3 regions of the Pseudomonas sp. S2_F07 genome follow, and region 3 is predicted to be linked to each of the others. Evidence: predicted binding sites of a transcription regulator. Region 3 holds the regulator's gene; each other region holds the start of a gene.
What was found. The regulator FliA, encoded in region 3, starts transcription of late flagellar genes. The targets are predictions, from matches to a motif close to CTAAAGTTTNNNNNNNNNNNGCCGNTAA.

Region 1 (5,024 bases), 1.2 Mb from region 3:
CAGGGTCGGTGTGCCGCCCAGATCGATGATGTAGGGCGTGCCGCTTTCGGAAAAGCCGATCGGGTCCTTGAAGTAACCGGCGATGGCAATCTTCTGTTCCGGCGTGGCGGTGGACAGCAGCCACAACACCAGGAAGAACGCCATCATCGCCGTGGCGAAGTCGGCGAAGGCGATTTTCCAGGCGCCCCCGTGATGCCCGCCGGCGATGCGCTTGACGCGCTTGATGATTATCGGCTGGTTATTTTCCATGGAGAGTGCTCTGTCTCACAAATACTGTTCCTTTTTGACGGTGCCTGTTGTCGCCATACTGCGTTGCCGCTCCTCGCCATAGCGGGCTATGACTCGTCGCGGCGCCTTGTCTGGCAACAACAGTCACTCGCCAAAAAGGAACGTATTTGCGAAACAAAGCACTAACGACCGCGAACCGCTTGTTCCAGCTCGGCGAAGCTTGGACGGTGCGCCGGGTACAGGACCTTGCGCCCGAATTCCACGGCCAGCGATGGCGGCATGCCGGAAGCCGAAGCCACCAGCGAGGCCTTGATGGCTTCGTAGACGTTCAGCTCTTCCTTGGCATCGTGGGCCAGGGAATGGGCCAGCGGGCCGAAGAAGCCGTAGGCGGCGAGAATACCGAAGAAGGTACCCACCAGTGCCGCACCCACGTGCAGGCCGATGGACTTCTGGTCGCCCTCACCCAACGAAGCCATGGTCACCACGATCCCCAGTACCGCCGCGACGATACCGAAACCGGGCATGGCATCGGCGATGCCGTTGACGGCGTGGGATGGATGCTCAAGGTCTTCCTTGAGGCTGAACAGTTCCATGTCGAACAAGCCTTCCAGCTCGTGGGGAGCCATGTTGCCGGAGGACATGATGCGCAGGTAATCGCAGATGAACGCGGTCATGCGCTCGTCCTTCAGCACCGTCGGGTACTTGGCGAAGATCGGGCTCGCGGCGGCATCTTCGATGTCGCCTTCGATGGCCATCATGCCTTCGCGGCGGCTCTTGTTGAGGATCTCGTAGATCAGGCCCAGCACTTCCAGGTAGAAGGCGTGGTTGAAACGCGAACTGAACATGCTCAGGGACTTCTTGAGCACGTGCATCGTCATATAGCCGGGGTTGGCCTGCAAGAAGGCGCCGAGGGCCGCGCCGCCGATGATCATGACCTCGAAAGGCTGGATCAGGGCGGCAATCTTGCCGTGGGAAAGCACGTATCCGCCGAGCACGCTCGCGAATACGACGATGATGCCGATAATTTTAGCCATAGGTTAGGAGAGCACTTACTGAGTCGGGTTCAAGGTCATATTCGGAAGTTAAAAAATCTCTTCTTCTACTTATCGGCAAAACTGCGCCAGACTATAGCCAGTTCAGGCGAAAAGCTAATTTGACCCCTTGCGGGCACAGGTACTGTTGACGATGATCGCCTCCCACCATGGTTAACGAAACGAACGCCCCAACCCCGAAACCGACCACTCTCGAAGGCTGGGTCAAGCTTCTCGATGGCGTGCGCCTGCCGGTTCCGCAAGCCAGCCACGACCGGGTCTGCAAGGCCATCCGCGACAATCGCAGCTCGTTGCGCGATATCGCCGACCTCATGCAAGGCAGCCCGGCCCTGGCCTTGAGCGTGATTCGCGAAGCCAACCGGCATACCCACGGCGGCATGACCGAGCCTGCGGAAAACCTTGAAGTTGCGATCAATCGCCTCGGCCTGAAACGCACCGAAGAACTGCTCGCGCGCCTGCCCGCCGAACCCCAGTCCGAGATTCCCAAAGCCCTGCGTCAGTTGCAGATGATCAGCCAGCACGCCACGCAACAGGCCAACGGCTTTTTTGCCAGTCGCCTGGCGCGCCTGTGGCAGGACATCCACTGGGGCAGCCTGCTGTTTCTTTCGCCCCTGTGGCCGCTGGCGCTGACCCATCCGAAACTGCTCGAAGACTGGGAGCTGCGGGTCATCCATAAAGGTGAATCGGCACGCAAAGTCGAACAGCAACTGTTTGGCGTACGCCTGCTGGAGATTGGCCAGGCACTGGTGGAGGTCTGGCACCTGCCGATCTGGGTGCAGCAAGGCTATCGACTGCTGCTCACCGAGCAGCGGGAACTGGTGAAGGTCCTGCGTATTGCCCGTGACAGCGAGCATCCACTGCGCCAGCAGAACCGCCTCGATGACGATCCGACCCTGCGCCGCTGGCTCAATCAACCGGCCAACACCGTGCTGCTGGCCAACGGGCTGGCGCTGTCGGCGCAACACGCCTGGGACAGCCCCCACAGTGAGCGCTGGCAGTACCTGACCAGCCTTTACCTGCAAATGCCGATGGACGAGCTGCAGCAACAACTGCACCAGCAAGCCGCCAACAGCGCACGCCAACACGCCATGCCCGACCTCTGGCACCCCGCCGAGTCGCTGATCTGGCCGTGGGGCATGAACCGTGTCCACGCAGGCTTGCTGCCGGCAGCGGCACCCACCGCCGAAGACCTGGCGAAGTGGCGCAAGCAATGCGCCGAACTGCTGGTCGAGCCGAGTCGTTTCACCAATGCCATGCACTTGACCATCGCCGCCCGGGACGCCCTCGTGGCCTGCGGCATGCGCCGGGTGATGATCCTGATGGCCGACCGCACCCACGCCAATCTGCGCGTGCACCAAACGGCCGGCCTGCCGAAGGAGGCTGCCGGGTTGAATTTCGTGGTCAGCCAGAGCAACGTGTTGCAACGCCTGCTCGCGCAACAGGCCCAGGTGCGACTGACGCCAACCAACAACGCGCAATTCTCGGCCCTGCTGCCCAACAGCCTGCGTTCGCAGTTCAATGGTGAACACTTGCTGCTGCGCTCGCTGGTCAACAATGGCCGGGTGATCATGATCATCGTGGCGGATCAAGGCGGCGGGCCGTTTTCGGAAATTTCCGTACAGGCCTTCGGCAAAACCGCGCAGTGCATCGAAAAAGCCCTGCACAGCTTTAGCCACCGTGGCCAATAAGCTGCGTTACAATCCTCCCTTTTGTGCTCTGGAGACCTCACATGTCTGACTTCTCTGGCTTGCCGCTGGTGATCGAGCCGAGCGACTTGCTCCCTCGCCTCGACGCCCGCGAACTGATTCTGGTGGACTTGACCAGTCCCGCCCGCTACGCCGAAGGGCACATTCCCGGCGCACGCTTTGTCGACCCGAAACGCACACAGCTCGGCCAGGCCCCCGCCCCGGGGCTGATGCCCCCGCAGGCAGCACTCGAAGCGCTGTTTGGTGAACTGGGACACAACCCCGACGCGATCTACGTGGTGTATGACGACGAAGGCGGCGGTTGGGCCGGGCGCTTCATCTGGCTGCTGGATGTCATCGGCCACAGCAAGTACCACTATATCGACGGCGGCCTGACGGCCTGGCTGGCGGAAGGCTTGCCCATGTCGATCCAGATCCCGCCACCGGTGGGCGGCCCGGTTTCACTGACCTTGCACGACGAACCCACCGCCACCCGCGAATACCTGCAAAGCCGTCTCGGCGCCGCCGACCTGGCAATCTGGGATGCACGCGGGCCGCAGGAGTACTCCGGCGAGAAAGTCCTGGCAGCCAAGGGCGGGCACATTCCCGGCGCGGTCAATTTCGAATGGACCGCGGGCATGGATCGGGCACGCCAGTTGCGCATCCGCACCGACATGCCGCAGATCCTCGAACAACTCGGGATCAGCAAAGACAAAGAAGTGATTACCCACTGCCAGACTCACCATCGTTCTGGCTTCACCTATCTGGTGGCCAAATCCCTCGGTTATCCGCGGGTCAAAGGCTACGCCGGCTCCTGGGGCGAATGGGGCAACCATCCCGATACCCCGGTAGAAATTTAAGATTTTTAAGGACCGTTAATGAACAAGCGTCTGTTTCTCCTCGGCCAGTACCTGCTGCCCCACAACCTGCTCTCGCGACTGGCCGGCTGCATCGCCGAATGCCGCGTTCGCTGGTTCAAGAATGCCTTTACCGCCTGGTTCGCCAAGCGTTATCAGGTGGACATGTCCCAGGCGCTGGTCGAAGACCTGACCGCCTACGAGCACTTCAACGCGTTCTTCACCCGTGCATTGAAAGACGGTGCCCGTCCATTGGACGAAACCCCTGGCGCGATCCTCAGCCCCGCCGACGGTGCGATCAGCCAGCTCGGCCCGATCGAGCACGGCCGCGTGTTCCAGGCCAAGGGCCACAGCTTCAGCGTGCTGGAACTGTTGGGTGGCGATGCGGCAAATGCTGCGCCGTTCATGGGTGGTGACTTCGCGACCATCTACCTGTCGCCGAAGGACTACCACCGCGTGCACATGCCGCTGGCCGGCACCCTGCGCGAGATGGTCTACATCCCGGGCCGTCTGTTCTCGGTCAACCAGACCACCGCTGAAAACGTTCCGGAACTGTTCGCCCGCAACGAGCGCGTGGCGTGCATTTTCGACACCGAGCGCGGGCCTATGGCCGTGGTGCTGGTGGGCGCGATGATCGTGGCGTCGATTGAAACGGTGTGGGCCGGCCTGGTCACGCCGCCGAAGCGCGAGCTGAAAACCTTCCGCTACGACGAAGCCGCGCGCGCGCCGATCCACCTGGAAAAAGGTGCGGAGCTGGGACGCTTCAAACTGGGTTCGACCGCTGTCGTGCTGTTCGGGCCGGATCAGGTGAAGTGGGCTGAAGAAATGACCGCCGGTACTGCGGTGCAGATGGGTCAGGGCATGGGCCTGCCAAAGGCCTGATCTGTAGAGATCTAATGTGGGAGCGAGCTTGCTCGCGATTGCATAGTGTCAGTCGACATCTTCGTTGACTGATACACCGCTATCGCGAGCAAGCTCGCTCCCACATTTATTTGTGGTGCCTAGAGCTGGCCGTCGCGATCGCGGAAGCCCAGCAGATACAACACGCCATCCAGCCCGAGGGTGGAAATCGCCTGCTTCGCCGACTGCTTGACCAGCGGCTTGGCGCGGAATGCCACACCCAACCCGGCAATCGCCAGCATCGGCAGATCGTTGGCACCATCGCCGACCGCAATGGTCTGCTCCAGGCGCAAGCCTTCCTT
Region 2 (5,024 bases), 3.1 Mb from region 3:
TGAATCCGATCAGCCGCCAGAAGACCCTGACTCCGGCCGCGAGCAAAGCTTTACCGAAGCCAGGCCTTAATACCGGGGCACAAAAAAACGGGCAGTCACCGCAAGGGACTGCCCGTTTTCTTGTTGGCGCTCTATCACATGTCGTCTTTGTCGAAGCGGCGTGCTTCGCGTTGCAACTGGTAGACAAAGCGTTCGACCTGACGCTGCACCAGCCCGCTCATGTTGTGAAAGCGAACGCCGGCGAAGGTGGTGGAAATCCTTTCTTCGAAGTGCAGATAACGCAACTCGACCGGTGCGGTCATCTTGCCGAAGGGCAGGTCGGCGTTGAAACGGTCGTAGACCTGACCCAGTTGCAGGCTGCCGGTGATGTCGCCGTCGAAGCGCAGTTTGCAGCCGGTAGCGGAAATATCCAGCAGCTTGCCGCTGATCGGCGCCTTGAGCTTTTCGCCGTCCAGGTTGACGTTGACCAGCTGTGCCAGCTTCAGCGCGGCGCGGAACGCATTGCGGCGCTGGTGGTACACCACTTCATGGGGCAGGGGGCCGCGGTAGCAGCGGCTGCCACCGGATTCGTCGATTTTCAACTGGCCGTTGCTTTCCCAGGCAATGCGTACGCCTTCGTGGAAGCCTTCGACCCTGAACGGCTCGCCCGCCAGCAGGTAACGCTCGCCATCACGGGGAATCATTTCGTCCAGGGCAATCATGTTGCTGTCACGGTCCAGGTCCACCAGGTAGCTCTGGAAGCGCTGGCTGCGCTCATGGAACGTGATGATCAGCGGGTCATGGCTTTCGAGCAGCTGGCGCAGGTTGCTGGAGATTTCCAAGGGCGTGGAGAGCACCTTGGGTGGCTGCGGAGCATCATCCACGGATAAGGCATTGGACACGGTTAATCAATCTCCAGACAAAATTTGACTACGGCAGACTAGCAGTTTGCCAGTATGTTGCGCGTCTTGATAGAGCGAGGGCGTTGACCGCTTCATGCCTGACTGAGCGGGCGTGGCTTGGCAAGCTTGGAGAATGTTCCGCTGGCATCGTAAAGCGCCGGGGTTTCACCGCCGGTGAGGATTTTCAGCTGGGTGGCTGTAGCGGCCTGCTGAGTGAGGATCGACTGGCCGTTGTTGGCGTTGATGGCCTGGCACTGGGCCAGGAGATCGGTCAGCACGTCACTTTGCGCCAGCAACTGCTCGCCAATGCTCGACTGGCCGGCCAATTGCTCAAGGCCGCTGCGGTTGGTCGGCAGGTTGAGGCTGGCGAGGATTTCACTGCGCTTGCGGCCATGCTGTTCGAGCAAAACGATCAACGCCTGTTTCTGCGCCAGGATGTTCTCGAGCAATGGCATGTCGCGGCCATGCAATGCGAGGGATTCGGTCTGCAGTAACTCCAGCAGGTGTTGCGCTGGGGCAAAGTCGTCGGTGATCAGTTGCAGTAGATGAGTGTCGTGCATGGCTGGCCTTGGGTTTTAAGCGTCCAAAAGCCTGGCGCCGGCGGTGGCCTAGCGCTGGGCTTCGAAGTTGAGCAGTTTGCTGGCTACACGGTTGCTGTCGACTTTATAGCTGCCATCGGCAATCGCTGCTTTCAACTCGGCCACGCGGGCGTTGTCGACGGCAGGCTGATCGCGCAGCTTGTCAGTGACCTTCTGCAACTGTTGAGCCTCATTGCTGAGATGTACCGATTCCCCGCTTTTGACGGTGCCGGCCTGTTCGGCCGCGGACTCCAGCGGCGCGGATTTGCCGGCTTCGGCGCTTTCCTTGCTGGCGCTGGTACGTGTACTGCCCGTCAGGGACGAGGAGCTGTTCAAACGGCTGAAATCGATGACCATGATAAAAAACCTCTGGGAATTTGGACGCTTGCCATGGTTTCGGCCATTCCCTGGAAAACTTTAGGCTCATTTATCAATGAACCTTGCGCGCGTCAGCGCTTGCCCTGCATGGAGCACAGTCTAGGGAACAGCCGCGGCAAGCGCCACATTCAGATGAACAGAGCGCCTTACATGGACACTTCCACCTGCCCCGGTGCCATGACCTGCGCCTTGATGACTCGTTGGGAGTTGAGGTTTTTCACCCGGATTTGCTCGCTCAGGCTGCCGTTTGACAGCGCTTCGCCCGGCATGCGCACGCTGAGGGTGCCGCTGCGGGCGGTTATCACCACTTGATCGCCCTTGCGAATGACTTCGGCCTGCTCGATGTTCACCAGGGTAATTACCTGGTCGGCGACCATTGGTCGGGTCAGTCGCTGGCCGATCGCCTGATCGAGGGAGGTCAGGTAGCCCTGGCTGATGAGGCTGATATCGCGCTCGCGCAGGATCACGTCTCCAGGTTCGACAATGGCGGCGCGGCGCAGTGGCCGGGCGCTGGTCACGACCTCGCGAAACAGGCGGACTTGAGCGGGTACGAACACTGTCCAGGGGGAAGTACCCTCGCAGCGAACCTTGACCGTGACCCGTCCCAGCGGCTTGGGACTCTCGAGCGTTGCTGTCAATTCCTTGTCGCACATGGGCATGTGCATGCGCGGATCGAGCGGGTTGACCTGGATCTCGTAGCGACCTTCCGTTTGACTGGTAGCCAGATAGTCTTCTACGGTGAATTCAAGAAAGCCCTGAGTGACGCCGATAAGCATGTCAGGCAAGGTAACCGCGTCAGCAAGGGCAGGGCTGCCAGCGTTGAACAGGCAAACAGCCGCCAGCACGCCGGGCAATTTGCGGTAGGGTGTGGTCAGGCGTCGAAAAAATGTCGGTTCTGTGTTCATAACGATTAAAAAAGCAAGCGCCGTGCCGTTTAGTGATGAAGGCGCGTCGCAACAACACTTGGCGTTGGTGTAGGAGTCTGGGCATGGCTGGTGTAATGGATTCGGTAAACCAGCGCACGCAACTGGTGGGGCAGAATCGCCTTGAGCTGTTGTTGTTCCGTCTCGACGGCCAGCAACTGTACGGGATCAACGTGTTCAAGGTTAGGGAGGTGCTGCAATGCCCCAAACTGACGCTGATGCCCAAATCCAGTCCTGTCGTGTGCGGCGTGGCGAACATCCGGGGGGCGACCATTCCGATCCTTGATCTGGCGATGGCGACCGGCTCCGGCGCGTTGAAGGACAAGAACAACCCCTTCGTGATCATCACGGAGTACAACACCAAGACCCAGGGGTTCCTGGTCCGTTCGGTGGAGCGCATCGTCAACATGAACTGGGAGGAGATCCATCCGCCGCCCAAGGGCACCGGGCGCGATCACTACCTGACGGCGGTGACGCGGGTCGACAATCAGTTGGTCGAAATCATCGACGTCGAAAAGGTGCTGGCGGAAGTGGCTCCGACGCCGGAAGCGATTTCCGTTGGTGTGGTGGATGTCGAAACCCAGCACAAGGCGCTTTCGTTGCGCGTGCTGACGGTCGACGACTCGTCGGTGGCGCGCAAGCAGGTCACGCGTTGCCTGCAAACGGTCGGCGTCGAAGTGGTGGCGTTGAACGACGGTCGGCAAGCGCTGGACTACCTGCGCAAACTGGTCGACGAGGGCAAGAAGCCGGAAGAAGAGTTCCTGATGATGATCTCCGACATCGAGATGCCGGAGATGGACGGGTACACGCTGACGGCGGAAATCCGCAACGACCCGCGCATGCAAAAGCTTCATATCATCCTGCATACTTCGTTGTCGGGGGTATTCAATCAGGCGATGGTCAAGAAGGTCGGTGCCGATGACTTCCTGGCCAAATTCCGTCCTGATGACCTGGCATCCCGGGTAGTCGACCGGATCAAGGCAGCAGATATCAGCTAGAGGCCCGTGCCCCTGGCAGTCAACACGATTTAAGAGGCGGCATCATTGTCTACGGGTAATTTGGATTTCGAACAGTTCCGGGTATTCCTGGAAAAAGCCTGTGGCATTTTGCTCGGTGAAAACAAGCAGTACCTGGTCTCCAGCCGTCTCAACAAACTGATGGAACAGCAAGGCATCAAGTCTTTGGGCGAACTGGTTCAGCGCATGCAGACCCAGCCGCGCAGCGGTTTGCGCGAGCAGGTGGTGGACGCCATGACCACCAACGAAACCCTGTGGTTTCGTGACACCTACCCGTTTGAAGTCTTGAAGAACAAGGTACTGCCCGAAGCGATCAAGGCCAGTCCCGGCCAGCGCCTGCGCATCTGGTCGGCGGCGTGCTCGTCGGGCCAGGAGCCGTATTCGCTGTCGATGTCCATCGACGAATTCGAGCGGGTCAACATGGGCCAGTTGCGGATGGGCGTGCAGATTGTTGCCACCGACCTGTCCGGTACCATGCTGAACAACTGCAAGACCGGCGAGTACGATAGCCTGGCCATCGGCCGCGGTCTTTCGCCCGAGCGCCTGCAGCGTTATTTTGACCCGAAAGGGCCGGGGCGCTGGGCGATCAAGGCGCCTATCAAAAGCCGTGTGGAGTTCCGTTCATTCAACCTGCTGGACAGCTACGCGAGCCTCGGCAAGTTCGACATCGTGTTCTGCCGCAACGTACTGATCTACTTTTCCGCCGAGGTGAAGAAGGACATCCTGTTGCGCATCCACAGCACGTTGAAGCCGGGCGGTTACCTGTTCCTCGGTGCTTCCGAAGCGCTGAACGGTTTGCCGGATCATTACCAGATGGTCCAGTGCAGCCCGGGGATCATTTACCAGGCGAAGTGATGCAAAAGCGCCGCGCATAAAAATGGGAGTCCTCCGGGACTCCTTTTTTATGCGCGGCGCTTTTGCATCACGTAGGAGCTGTCGCAGGCTGCGATCTTTTGATCTTGATCTTGAAAAGCAAAATCAAAAGATCGCAGCCTTCGGCAGCTCCTACAGGGGGGAGTGTGCGTAGGACAAGCGGCAGAAAAGCGGCATCCGGCGGAAAACCGTTGCCGCTTTTCTGGCATTGCCGCGTTGCCATGGCCGGCAAAGCCCCGGTTTCCGGGTTTTTTTGAATTGGCATGGGGCTTGCTAAGTTGATCCTACGAAAAATCAGGTCACCCGAAGGTTTCCCGACATGAGCATCAGCTTCGATAAAGCGCTCGGTATCCACGAACAAGCCCTGGGCTTCCG
Region 3 (5,024 bases):
GGTTCGCGATGAGCTGGGCGCTGATGCGGCCATTATTGGCAACCGCCGGATCGCCGGGGGTGTCGAGCTGACGGCTGCGCTGGATTACAAGCTGTCGGCGCTGGCGCCGCGGGTTCCGAACATGGAACTCGAAGACGAGCTGCGCAAGACTCAGTCGCGGATCGTCACCGCCCAGGCCGAATTGAGTCTGCGTGGCGATGGCGAGAGCGACAATGCAACCAATCGCCAGTTGTTCGCCGGCTTGCCGTTGACCGCCGCCGAGCCGCTGATCGAACCGACCTACGCCGAACCCCGTCGTCCTGTACCGGCCGTTGCGCCAGCGTCCGCTGGCGTGGACCCGCGGGCGTTCGACTCGATGCGTTTCGAGCTCAACAGCCTGCGCGAACTCATGGAAGTGCAACTCGGCTCCCTGGCCTGGAATCAGCTGCAAGGCAGCCGTCCGGACCAGGCCAACCTCTGGCGTCGCCTGCAACGCATCGGCCTGTCCGGCCCGCTGTCGCGTGACCTTTTGGCGATGATCACCGAAATCGAAGAACCCCGTCAGGCCTGGCGCATGTTGCTCGCGCACCTGGCGCGCATGATCGTTACCCCGGAAGTCGAGCCGCTGGAAGAGGGCGGTGTGATTGCCATGGTCGGCCCTGCCGGCATGGGCAAGACCACCACCCTGGCCAAGCTGGCTGCCCGCTACGTGCTCAAGTACGGCGCGCAGAACATTGCGCTGGTGAGCATGGACAGCTTCCGCATCGGTGCCCAGGAGCAGCTCAAGACCCTGGGGCGCATTCTCAATGTGTCGGTGACCCACGTCGATCCGGGCCAGTCCCTGGTGCAGGCGCTGGAGCCATTGCTGCGCAAGCGCGTGGTGCTGATCGATACCGCGGGCCTTCAGGCCAGCGATCCGGCCCTGCGCATGCAGCTCGAAAGCCTGGCCGGTCGCGGCATCCGCTCGAAAAATTATCTGGTCCTGGCAACCACCAGCCAGAAACAGGTTCTAACGGCCGCTTATCACAGTTACAAGCGTTGTGGGCTCGCAGGCTGCATCCTGACTAAACTGGATGAAACGGCAAGTCTGGGCGAGGTGTTGAGCCTTGCCATCAGTCATGAACTGCCGGTGGCTTACCTGACCGATGGCCCGCGGATCCCGGATGATTTGCATCTGCCGCGTCGTCACCAGTTGGTCAGCCGCGCCGTGAGCGTACAAATGCAGGAAGAACCCAGCGAAGAAGCCATGGCTGACATGTTCGCTGACATCTACCACAGTCCGACCAAGCAGGTTGGCTGAGGTAAAAATGAACAGTTTTTGTACCTACATCGATGGTCTGCCATGCATTGTTCCGTTTGTGAACGCGCAGCCAGTAATGTGGCCTCCGTCTATGCAAGACAAGGTAAAGAAATAACATGGGCAGCATGCATCCCGTACAGGTGATCGCGGTGACCGGCGGCAAAGGTGGCGTCGGGAAAACTAATGTGTCAGTGAACTTGTCCCTGGCTTTGGCCGAGCTTGGCCGGCGCGTCATGCTGTTGGACGCCGACCTTGGACTGGCGAACGTCGACGTTCTGCTGGGCCTGACACCCAAACGTACCCTGGCCGACGTGATCGAAGGCCGCTGCGAACTGCGCGATGTACTGCTGCAGGGACCCGGCGGCATCCGTATCGTTCCGGCCGCATCCGGCACTCAGAGCATGGTGCATCTGAGCCCCGCGCAACACGCCGGCCTGATCCAGGCCTTCAGTGATATTGGCGACAACCTCGACGTACTGGTGATCGACACCGCTGCGGGCATTGGTGACTCGGTAGTCAGTTTCGTCCGCGCAGCCCAGGAAGTGCTGCTGGTGGTGTGCGACGAGCCGACCTCGATCACCGATGCCTACGCCTTGATCAAGTTGCTGAACCGCGACTACGGCATGAACCGCTTCCGCGTCCTGGCCAACATGGCCCAGAGCCCGCAGGAAGGACGCAACCTGTTCGCCAAGTTGACCAAGGTCACGGATCGCTTCCTCGACGTCGCCCTACAATACGTTGGTGCGGTGCCTTACGACGAAAGCGTGCGCAAGGCCGTGCAGAAGCAGCGCGCCGTCTACGAGGCCTTCCCGCGTTCCAAGTGCTCGCTGGCGTTCAAGGCCATCGCGCAGAAGGTCGATACCTGGCCGCTGCCGGCCAACCCGCGCGGACACTTGGAGTTTTTCGTCGAGCGGCTCGTGCAGCAGACAGCAGGACCTGTTCTATGACAGCCAGCGGCTACAACCTCTACAAGAAGTCGGCACGCGATGCGCAGTACGAGCTGATCGAGCGTTACGCGCCGCTGGTTAAACGCATTGCCTACCACTTGCTGGCGCGTTTGCCGGCCAGTGTCCAGGTCGAAGACCTGATCCAGGCCGGGATGATCGGCCTGCTTGAAGTGTCGACCAAATATGACGCCAGCAAAGGCGCCAGTTTCGAGACGTACGCGGGCATTCGAATCCGCGGCGCCATGCTCGATGAAGTGCGCAAGGGGGACTGGGCGCCACGTTCGGTTCACCGCAATACGCGCATGGTCAGCGATGCCATTCGCTCGATTGAAGCGAAAACCGGCCGTGACGCTAAAGATCACGAAGTTGCGGCCGAACTCCAATTGAGTCTCGACGATTACTACGGGATTTTGAACGACACCCTGGGCAGCCGGCTGTTCAGTTTCGACGATCTGTTGCAGGACGGCGAACACGAAGGGCTGCACGAGGATGGCGCGAGTGCTCATCTCGAGCCGTCACGCGACTTGGAGGATGAACGCTTCCAGGCGGCGCTGGCGGATGCGATTGCCAATTTGCCGGAGCGTGAGCGACTGGTGTTGGCGCTGTACTACGACGAAGAGTTGAACCTCAAGGAAATCGGTGAGGTCCTGGGGGTCAGCGAATCGCGGGTCAGCCAGTTACACAGCCAGTGCGCGGCCCGTTTGCGGGGGCGTTTGGGGGAGTGGCGAGCGCGCTGAAGGCAGTGTGGGGACACTGCGAACGAGGCTGGTGTGGTGTTGAACTGCGCCGGTCGCGATCTGTTGTGCTCCAGACAGTCATTGAGTGCTTTGCCGGATTGATTGAAATGGCGCGTCCAGGTGCTGGGCGCGTTTAAGACTGCTTGGAGGTCGAATTGGACAAGAACATGAAAATCCTCATCGTTGATGACTTCTCAACGATGCGGCGGATCATCAAGAACCTGCTGCGTGACCTTGGGTTCACCAACACCGTCGAGGCCGACGATGGCACTACCGCCATTCCGGTGCTCAACAGCGGAAGCATCGACTTTCTGGTAACGGACTGGAACATGCCTGGCATGACCGGTATCGATCTGCTGCGCCACGTGCGTGCCGATGAAAAGCTCAAGCACCTGCCGGTGCTGATGGTGACCGCTGAAGCCAAGCGCGAGCAGATCATCGAAGCGGCCCAGGCCGGCGTTAACGGCTATGTGGTCAAGCCCTTCACGGCCCAGGCGTTGAAAGAAAAAATCGAGAAGATTTTCGAACGCATCGGTTGATGAGTGCGCCACGGGGGAGCTATGGGCAATAACGAAACTTCATTGGGCGATTTTGAATCGACCCTGAAAAAACACGCCGTCGAATTGGTCGAGAGCCTTGAGAAAGGCAAGTTCGGCGACGCGGTGCAATTGATCCATGAGCTCAACCAGACCCGTGACCGCGGCCTGTATCAGGAAGTGGGCAAGCTCACTCGCGAGCTGCATAGCGCGATCGTCAATTTCCAGATTGACCCGCACATGCCGCAAGCCGAAGAAGTGTCGCAGATCACCGACGCCACCGAGCGCCTGGGGTATGTGGTCAAGCTGACCGAGGCGGCGGCCAACCGCACCATGGATCTGGTGGAAAATGCCACGCCGCTGGTCAATGGCCTGGCCGATGAAGCCAAGGTGTTGAGCGCGGACTGGGGGCGCTTCATGCGTCGCGAAGTCGGCGCCGAAGAGTTTCGTGAACTGGCCCGGCGGGTCGACGGCTTCCTGACGCGCAGCGGCACGGACAATCGCGCGGTGTCGGGCAACCTCAACGACATCCTGCTCGCCCAGGATTACCAGGACCTCACAGGCCAGGTGATCAAGCGTGTGACCCAGTTGGTCACCGAAGTCGAAAGCAACCTGCTCAAGCTCGTGCTGATGGCCAGCCAGGTGGACCGCTTTGCGGGCATCGAACATGACCGTGAAGCGATGCTTGCTGAAAAAGATCCACAAAAACATCTCTCTCAGGGTGAAGGTCCGCAGATTCATGCCGATAAAAGAGAAGACGTTGTGTCCGGTCAGGACGATGTGGACGATTTGTTATCCAGCCTGGGATTTTAGAGTTTTAGAATTTTAGGTTTTTTGGGTTTTTAGACCTGTAGGAGCACCCCCTTAATGAGCTTCGGCGCCGATGAAGAGATCCTTCAGGATTTCCTGGTTGAGGCCGGCGAGATTCTAGAGCAACTGTCCGAGCAACTGGTCGAGCTGGAAAGCCGTCCGGATGATGCGGATCTGCTCAATGCAATTTTTCGCGGTTTTCACACTGTAAAAGGGGGCGCCGGCTTCCTCCAGCTCAACGAGCTGGTGGAGTGCTGCCACATCGCCGAGAACGTGTTCGACATCCTGCGCAAGGGTGAGCGTCGCGTCGACTCGGAACTGATGGACGTGGTTCTCGAAGCCCTGGACGCGGTGAACAGCATGTTCAGCGAGGTCCGCGAACGCAGCCCGATCACGGCCGCGACACCGCAACTGCTCGCGGCGCTGGCCCGGTTGGCCGAGCCGCAATCGGCTGACGAAGTGGCGCCTGCGCCCGTCGCCGAGGTGATTGAAGAACCGGTGGCCGAATCCGGTTCCGACGACATCACCGACACCGAATTCGAACAACTGCTGGACTCGCTGAACGCCGTCAAGGCCCAGGCCGAGGCCCCGACGGTTGCTCCAGCGCCCGCCGGCAATGCCGCTGGCAGCGACGAAATCACCGATGCCGAGTTCGAGTCGTTGCTCGATCAACTGCACGGTAAAGGCCAGTTCGCCGTTGACGCGGTTGTCCCGG

Region 1: motA (flagellar motor stator protein MotA) is a predicted target of FliA. The motif match lies at 1,332-1,359, and genes of this name have one in related genera.
Region 2: flgM (flagellar biosynthesis anti-sigma factor FlgM) is a predicted target of FliA. The motif match lies at 1,853-1,880, and genes of this name have one in related genera.

The regions. Positions count from the first base shown of each region.
Region 1 is NZ_CP162758.1:4,420,881-4,425,904, reverse strand. It holds gene motB (flagellar motor protein MotB) at 1-249, opposite strand, end outside; gene motA (flagellar motor stator protein MotA) at 411-1,262, opposite strand; gene AB4O40_RS20040 (HDOD domain-containing protein) at 1,430-2,968, shown strand; gene AB4O40_RS20035 (rhodanese-like domain-containing protein) at 3,010-3,825, shown strand; gene asd (archaetidylserine decarboxylase) at 3,844-4,704, shown strand; gene serB (phosphoserine phosphatase SerB) at 4,824-5,024, opposite strand, start outside.
Region 2 is NZ_CP162758.1:2,380,101-2,385,124, reverse strand. It holds gene AB4O40_RS10620 (MFS transporter) at 1-70, shown strand, start outside; gene AB4O40_RS10615 (flagellar brake protein) at 135-881, opposite strand; gene AB4O40_RS10610 (flagella synthesis protein FlgN) at 974-1,441, opposite strand; gene flgM (flagellar biosynthesis anti-sigma factor FlgM) at 1,490-1,816, opposite strand; gene flgA (flagellar basal body P-ring formation chaperone FlgA) at 1,984-2,742, opposite strand; gene AB4O40_RS10595 (chemotaxis protein CheV) at 2,826-3,758, shown strand; gene cheR (protein-glutamate O-methyltransferase CheR) at 3,804-4,631, shown strand; gene flgB (flagellar basal body rod protein FlgB) at 4,969-5,024, shown strand, end outside.
Region 3 is NZ_CP162758.1:5,606,626-5,611,649, forward strand. It holds gene flhF (flagellar biosynthesis protein FlhF) at 1-1,279, shown strand, start outside; gene fleN (flagellar synthesis regulator FleN) at 1,396-2,226, shown strand; gene fliA (RNA polymerase sigma factor FliA) at 2,223-2,963, shown strand; gene AB4O40_RS25425 (chemotaxis response regulator CheY) at 3,131-3,502, shown strand; gene AB4O40_RS25430 (protein phosphatase CheZ) at 3,524-4,312, shown strand; gene AB4O40_RS25435 (chemotaxis protein CheA) at 4,367-5,024, shown strand, end outside.